Regions from separate parts of the Vreelandella aquamarina genome, predicted to be linked through region 2. Evidence: predicted binding sites of a transcription regulator. Region 2 holds the regulator's gene; each other region holds the start of a gene.
What was found. Region 2 encodes FliA, which starts transcription of late flagellar genes. Its sites were predicted from a motif close to CTAAAGTTNNNNNNNNNNCNGCCGATA; they were not measured.
Positions count from the first base shown of each region.

Region 1: CTT34_RS07480 (DUF4019 domain-containing protein) is a predicted target of FliA. The motif match lies at 1,327-1,353, and genes of this name have one in related genera.
Region 3: fliD (flagellar filament capping protein FliD) is a predicted target of FliA. The motif match lies at 971-997, and genes of this name have one in related genera.

Region 1 covers NZ_CP024621.1:1,538,289-1,540,550, reverse strand. Annotated here, with positions in the region: gene CTT34_RS07490 (DUF1206 domain-containing protein) at 1-201, shown strand, start outside; gene CTT34_RS07485 (YqaA family protein) at 214-816, shown strand; gene CTT34_RS07480 (DUF4019 domain-containing protein) at 871-1,281, opposite strand; gene CTT34_RS07475 (GNAT family N-acetyltransferase) at 1,400-1,861, opposite strand; gene CTT34_RS07470 (class I SAM-dependent DNA methyltransferase) at 1,952-2,262, shown strand, end outside.
Region 2 covers NZ_CP024621.1:134,130-136,391, reverse strand. Annotated here, with positions in the region: gene CTT34_RS00640 (OmpA/MotB family protein) at 1-306, opposite strand, end outside; gene CTT34_RS00635 (motility protein A) at 311-1,126, opposite strand; gene CTT34_RS00630 (RNA polymerase sigma factor FliA) at 1,166-1,867, opposite strand; gene CTT34_RS00625 (flagellar protein FlhE) at 1,894-2,262, opposite strand, start outside.
Region 3 covers NZ_CP024621.1:3,310,515-3,312,776, forward strand. Annotated here, with positions in the region: gene fliD (flagellar filament capping protein FliD) at 1-882, opposite strand, end outside; gene CTT34_RS15745 (hypothetical protein) at 1,198-1,518, shown strand; gene CTT34_RS18610 (hypothetical protein) at 1,662-1,796, opposite strand; gene CTT34_RS15750 (serine hydrolase domain-containing protein) at 1,869-2,262, shown strand, end outside.

The DNA of each region.
Region 1 (2,262 bases), 1.4 Mb from region 2:
GCGATCGTGGGCAGCCTGTTTATCATAGCGGCTTATCAGTTCAACCCTAGCCAAGCAGGCGGCACGGCGGAAGCATTGAGCACGCTGAGACACCAAGCCTTCGGCCAGTGGCTGCTTGCGTTCGTCGCCATTGGATTATTCGCATTTGGTGTGTACAGCCTACTCACCGCCTTCTACCGCCGCATCAACCCTTCCCTATAGCGACGTCGATCCATGGCCTTCACCTCCACGCGAACCAAACAGTGGTTCGAGCGTATCAACGGCTCGAAAAATATGCTGTGGCTGCTCGCCACGCTCTCCTTTCTGGAAACCATCATCCTACCGATTCCCATCGAGCTTGTGCTGATCCCGCTCATGGCGGTGAACCGGCAGCGTATTTGGGCGATTGCCACCGCCACCACGCTGGGCTGTTTGGCGGCCTCCATCGTGGGCTATGGCGTGGGCATGGTGCTGTATCAGTCGGTGGGCACCTGGTTCATCGACTTCATGGGAATGGAGCAAAGCTATCAGGCGTTTCAAAGCTTCTTCGACCAGTACGGCTTCGCCGCCATTTTAGCGATTGGCATTCTACCCATCCCGTTTCAGGTGGCGATGATCACCGCTGGGCTTTCCGGCTACCCGATCGTGCTGTTCGCCTTGGCCGCCCTGATTGCCCGCGGGCTGCGCTACTATGGACTAGCGTGGCTCGTGCACCGCTTTGGTCACCGAGTGGAAAGCATGTGGAGACACCACGCGCTGACAACCAGCTTGGTACTGGGTAGCGTGGTGCTGCTGGTAGTGCTGGGGATGCAGGCGCTGGCAGGATTGATCGTGTAGAAAAAACACCATAGCCGCCAACGTTGGCGGCTATTGATGGGCGCTCAAAGCACGTTACTGCACGTAATACCCACTCACCCGCCACGTGCCCTCTTCCAGATGTGGCGTAACGACTTCAACCACGCGCTGGTTGTTCGTGAACTGGGTTTGAAAAGCGAACTCTTTGTAGTCGTTGCGGGGGGCACCCGGCATCGAGGTGTACTGCGACATGCGGATGCGCCGCCGAGACTCCACGCTGCCTAGCTCGCTACGTGCCAGCGTCACTACCCGTTGCAGCATAGTAGGCGACAGCGGCGTTTTCAGCAGCGGCGACGACTTTTCCCACGCCTGTTCGTACTCACCTTGATCGATCGCTTCCAACCACGCCAGCGCGGCCGCTTCCGCCGCCTCGACGCTGGACGCCTGCGCATAAGTAGTCAACGCCAGCAACAGAGCGGAGAGAAATAGAGCAAGGGGTTTTGGCATAGCAGCCTCTTATGGCAATCCAACAATTCGTGCGACTTAAGTAGTTATCGGAACATCACACCATTTCTTTAATCACATTACCCCTAAAGCGATAACCAAACTGTGAAAGAGTGCAAAATCACTCACTCAGCCGCCGCGTCATAAAACAGCTATTCGGATCTTGCTGATAATCGCCAAACGGCCCGCAGTACTCGAACCCGAACTTGGCGTATAACCGCCGGGCAGGCTCGAAAAAGGCCATCGACCCCGTTTCCAAGCTCAGCGTGTAATACCCCCGGGAGCGCGCTTGCTCCAATAAATGCGCCAAGAGCTGAGCGGCGACGCCCTGCTGGCGGGAGGCTGGCGCGGTGCGCATGGATTTCAGCTCCGCTTGGCCGTTGCCCAGCGACTTCAGCGCCGCACACCCTAACAGCACGCCGTCCCGCCGAGCGCAGTAGAAGGTAATCTCTGGCGCTTTGAGCGCCGTCACATCAAGGGCATGAATACTTTCAGGTGGCGATGTGGCGTGCATATCGGCCATATGCTCTTCAAGCAGCGTTATTACGTCTTGCTCTTCCAATGTCTCAACGCGTATTTGCATACGTGGCTCCCCTGCCTTCGCTTCTCAAACCCCAATCGCTCGTTTACTATGCGCCACCCAATGTATTTCAGCCCTCACCATTAGGCCACTATGTCCGTCAACGCACTCTACACCGACCTTTCTGGCTACTACGATTTGATGTGCGTCGACATCGACTACCAGGCCCAGAGCAACGCCATTCGTCGCCTGCATCAGATTTTTGGCAACGAAGGCAAACGCCATCTGGATGTCGCCTGCGGCACCGGCCCCCACGTACGTCATTTTCTGGATGCTGGCTTCACCAGCAGCGGCTTGGACATCAACCAGCCGATGCTGGATATCGCCGCCCAACGCTGCCCAGAGGCAAGCTTCTCACTACAAGACATGAGCCGCTTCGAGGTCGACGAACCGCTGGATCTCAT
Region 2 (2,262 bases):
TTCTTGACCCTGGGAGACGCTCACACCGGGTATATCCAACCCTGCCATTTGAGGCTGCAAGCCATCATGACGGGGGTGGATACCGGTGGCGAGACTGGCCAGCGGCAGCGATGTCACGGCGCTGGCGGCACGCATGGCATCGCTATCGCCCCCTTCGCCACCGCCCGGCGGCGTCAGGGCCAGCAGCAGAACGAACAGCGTGATGAGCAGGGTGAGGACATCCAGATAACTGGTCAACCAGCTTTCGTCGCTCTCCCCCGCCGCAGCGGGCAGCTCCAGGGCATGCCGTGAGTCGCGGTCGAGCATGGCATTACCCTTTGAGTGCGGAGCCTACGTCGGGACGCGGTTTGACGTTGGCGTCACGGATTTCATCATGGTAGTTCGCCACGAAAGAGTTGAGCGTCTCTTCGATGAACGATGGCAGGCGACGCTTGGTGATCAGAGAAATGCCTTCTAGCACCATGTTCATGGTGATCAAACGCTCTTCGGTGCGCCGCTCTAGTTTGACCGCAATGGGCTTGAACACGAGATTGGCCAACAAAATGCCGTAGAACGTGGTCAATAGCGCCACCGCCATACGCGGGCCGATGACCTGCAGATCACCCGCATCCATCACTTCGAGCATGTTGACCAACCCCACCAGCGTACCAATCATCCCGAAGGCGGGTGCGTAGGTCGCCATGGTGCGAAAAATCTGCGCTTCGGCGTGTTCGCGGGCTTTCAAGCGGGCGATACGCCAGCGCAACATGTCGAAAATCTCATCCTCTTTGGTGTTGGCGATCACCAGTTGGATGCCGGTGCGCAGAAACGGGTTACGGGTGTGCTCGAGCTCCCGCTCTACGGCACGCACATCGCCTTTGAACCATAGCCGCGACATGGCGACCAGTTCGTTGATGTCGTCGCGCACGTACGTATTTTCACGGCGGAATACCAAGCCCACCAGACGAACCACCCGCAATACTTCCTTCAACGGATAGCTGATGAAGGTCGCCGCCAGCGTACCGGTGATCACGATGGCCAAACCCGGCAAATTGATAAAACTTTCGGGCGACTCTGCGGTAAAGAACAGCACGCTCACCAGCAGCAACATGCTGGCAAAGATACCGATCAGCGTAGATGGGTTCATCAACGGCTCCTCGCCGGTTAGGGTTAGTGAGTTCCAGGGTTAATCGTGTTCGTGCAGGCGCGCCCGCAGGCGGCTCACCGCCTGGCTGTGCAACTGGGACACCCGCGACTCGGTGACGCCCAGCACGGCACCGACCTCTTTAAGATTCATCTCTTCTTGGTAGTAGAGCGCCATCAAGAGCTTTTCACGCTCGGGCAGTGCTTCGATGGCCTCGATCAGCGTTTGCCGCTGCTGCTCGTCGAGCAGCTGGTCGAACGGCCGGTGCTGGGCATCGTCCCCGGCGGGCTCGCCGCCATCGGCGACCAGCTCTTCGAACGGCAGCAGTTGGCCGCTATTGGTGTCGTTCAACAGCTGTTGGTATTCGCTCAGCGGCATCTCCAGCTCGCGGGCAATTTCACCCTCTTCAGGAGGACGCCCCAACCGCTGCTCTAGACGACGCACTGCGTCATCCATCGCCCGCGCCGAACGGCGCACGCTGCGCGGCAGCCAATCGCGGGTGCGCAGCTCATCCATCATGGCACCGCGAATCCGCTGGCTGGCAAACGTTGCAAACGTTGCGCCCTGGGCAGCGTCGAAGCGTCCCAGCGCTTCCAACAGCCCGACCATGCCCGCCTGGATCAGATCATCTAGCTCAATACTCGCGGGCAACCTTACCTGCAGCGTTAAGGCCTGACGTCGCACCAGTGGCATGTATTGGGTTAACAGCTCACTCTGTTTGATCCTGCCTTGTGCTGTATACATCCTCGTGCCTCGCGGCTAAACGACCTTTACTGATAGTTCACTATCACCTGTAAACCCTGCACGCGTACCGGCCGCTGGCCGGGGGACAGGGCAAATCGGAAGTGCAGCGGCGCATTAGCCAGCGCACCTTCCAGCGCGGTGGTGCTGCCACGCATGCCCGACAGTGCTACACAGCGCTCTGGGTGACACAGCCACGCGTTGATAGGCTGGCTGGGAGGCGCCTCGAACCGCCACTGAACACGGGACAGGGTCGCCGCCCCCAACGGGATGCCTGCCGGTGGCGCAATCGCCTGACTGTTGCTGGTGCGGTCACTCATGGCCACCAGTACGCCCGGCACGTCGCGACTCCAGCTGCCGGGGGTCGCCGCCTGTACGTCAAGCGACAGCAGGGCAGC
Region 3 (2,262 bases), 680 kb from region 2:
GCCCAGCAGCTCCCCAGCGGCGCCCGTTTCAGCATTAAAGCTGGTGAGTTCGCCAATGGTGCCTTTTAGATCGTTGTAGGCATCGACAAAGCCAGTAATCGCTTCGCGTACTGCACGGGTATCTTGCTCGACTTTAACTGTGCTATCGCCTTCCGCCTGAAGGTTAAGCGTGACGCCCTGAATCGCACCTTCTACCTGATTAGAAGGGCTGGTGATGGCCACACCGTTGACATTAAGCACCGCATCTTGGCCTGCTTGCGTAAACTCTGATTCCAACTGCCCGCCAAATGCCGCCCCTAGCGTTATGCCTGAAATAGACGCGTCTTCACCGGTTTGCGTGGAATTGAGCGCTAGTCGGTAGTTTTCACCGTCAAAGATAATAGAGGCAGAGACACCACTATCTCCTTTCGCGTTAATGGCATCGCGTACTTCTTCAAGCGTGCTGTTGGCAGCAATGTCTACCTCAACGTCAGCTTGATCAGCGCCTGCAAAATTGAGTGTCAGCGTGGTCGCTTCTGTGGTCAGGGCGGTGGTTGAATCCGACACGCCTGCGGTTGCCAGAGTGCCTGATGTGGCTAACTGAGTAACGGATACGTTATAGCTACCGGGCTGCGCTTCGCCATTGGCCGTGGCAGTGAATGCTTCACCGCTAACGTTGGTCGAGAGACTCTCATACAGTGTGCTGTCGTTGAGAGCATCCGCTGCGTCCTGAAAGGCAGAAAGGGCCGTTTGTAGCTGGCCGTAGGAAGAAATTTTGGTTTGCTGGGTTTCCAGTTGCCGTTCGATGGGGGCCAGCTTTCCACGCTCAGCGTCTTGCAGCTGATCGAGCAAGCCGTTGAGATCAAGCCCTGAACCAATACCCAATGAAGAAATGGAAGCCATACATTACCGTCCTTTTTTGAAAAAGCCGCCTGTCGTGCTGACGCCCCTTATCAATACTGTTCAATTACGTTAATTCACTCATGGTACTTATCGGCCCACTGCTACTTAACTTTAGGGAAAAAAACCACTCGGTACGAGATTTATCCTACTGTGCGGATCAGCTTTACCATACGCATGGCGGAGTATGGGCCAGCTGTGTGGCGATTCCATGACATCTATCTCAACCGCCTCTTTAGACCTTGGTCTAACACCCAGCCCTGCTTTACAATGCACCGCAGCAACTCCATTTCGCTGCGATTGCAGGAGCCACACCCCATGCCCGCTGAAGCGCTACCCTCTGCGTCGACTGCCTCTTTTCACATTCAGCGTAGCTTACGCCACTGCCTTTCTAGCATGGCAGAGCTGCTGTATGAGAGCGGCCACGTGCTCGAAACGATCACGCTGCCGCAGCGTGGGTTGTCACGCCAGGAGCTGGACGCGCTGCGCCATCAGCACCCTCGTTGGGCGCTTTGTCAGAAGACGTTGGAAGAGAGCGATGTCGCCATGCTTAACGACTACGGTCGCTTCGTTTTGACGCCACTCGGTCGAGAATTGATGTTCGATATGTTTGGGCAAGGTGCCGCTGACTGCGCCTAACCGATGTACAGAAGCACAAGACAAGTAAAGAAAACGCCCGCTGGAAGGAAGCGGGCGTTTCAGAGCACTCAAATAGCACTAAGTCGTTGAGAATACGACCTAACGCAGACCGAGCAGTGAAAGAATAAACAGGACGACAACGATCAGGCCGATGATATAGATAATGTTACGCATAACGGCACTCCTTGCTTTAGCGTTTCATGGAAATCAAAGGGTTGCTTCCCTTCAATAGGCGCTTTTAGCGTAGCAGGCTTTTTAACGATTTGCGTAATCGCCATGATTGCCTCTTTGAGGGAACCTTGCTTCATCACGGTTTTCAGAACCTTACTTTTCCTTTCTTAGGTGCTGCCATGAAAACCATTGCTCTTGCGCTGACATGCGTGCTGAGTGCTGTGACAACCACCCACGTGGTCGCCCAAATGCCCTCTCCCAATTCACTGCAAGCACTCGAACAGCAAGCTCGGGCACTCGATCGCCTACACACCGTGGTGGTCGCTCATGACGGCAACATCATTCATGAACATCACCAAGGGGGCCCAGGCGTTGCAGCACCTGCCAACGTCAAATCGCTGTCTAAAACGGTGTTAGCCGCCATCACCGGGGCGGCGATCAAGGCGGGCGTCATTGAGTCCGTTGACCAGCCGCTGGTGGCGCTACTAGATAGTGTGCCCAGCGCTGCTGCCCCACAAGTGAACGACATCACCGTAGCGCATTTACTGGCGCAACAAGCGGGATTAGAGCGTA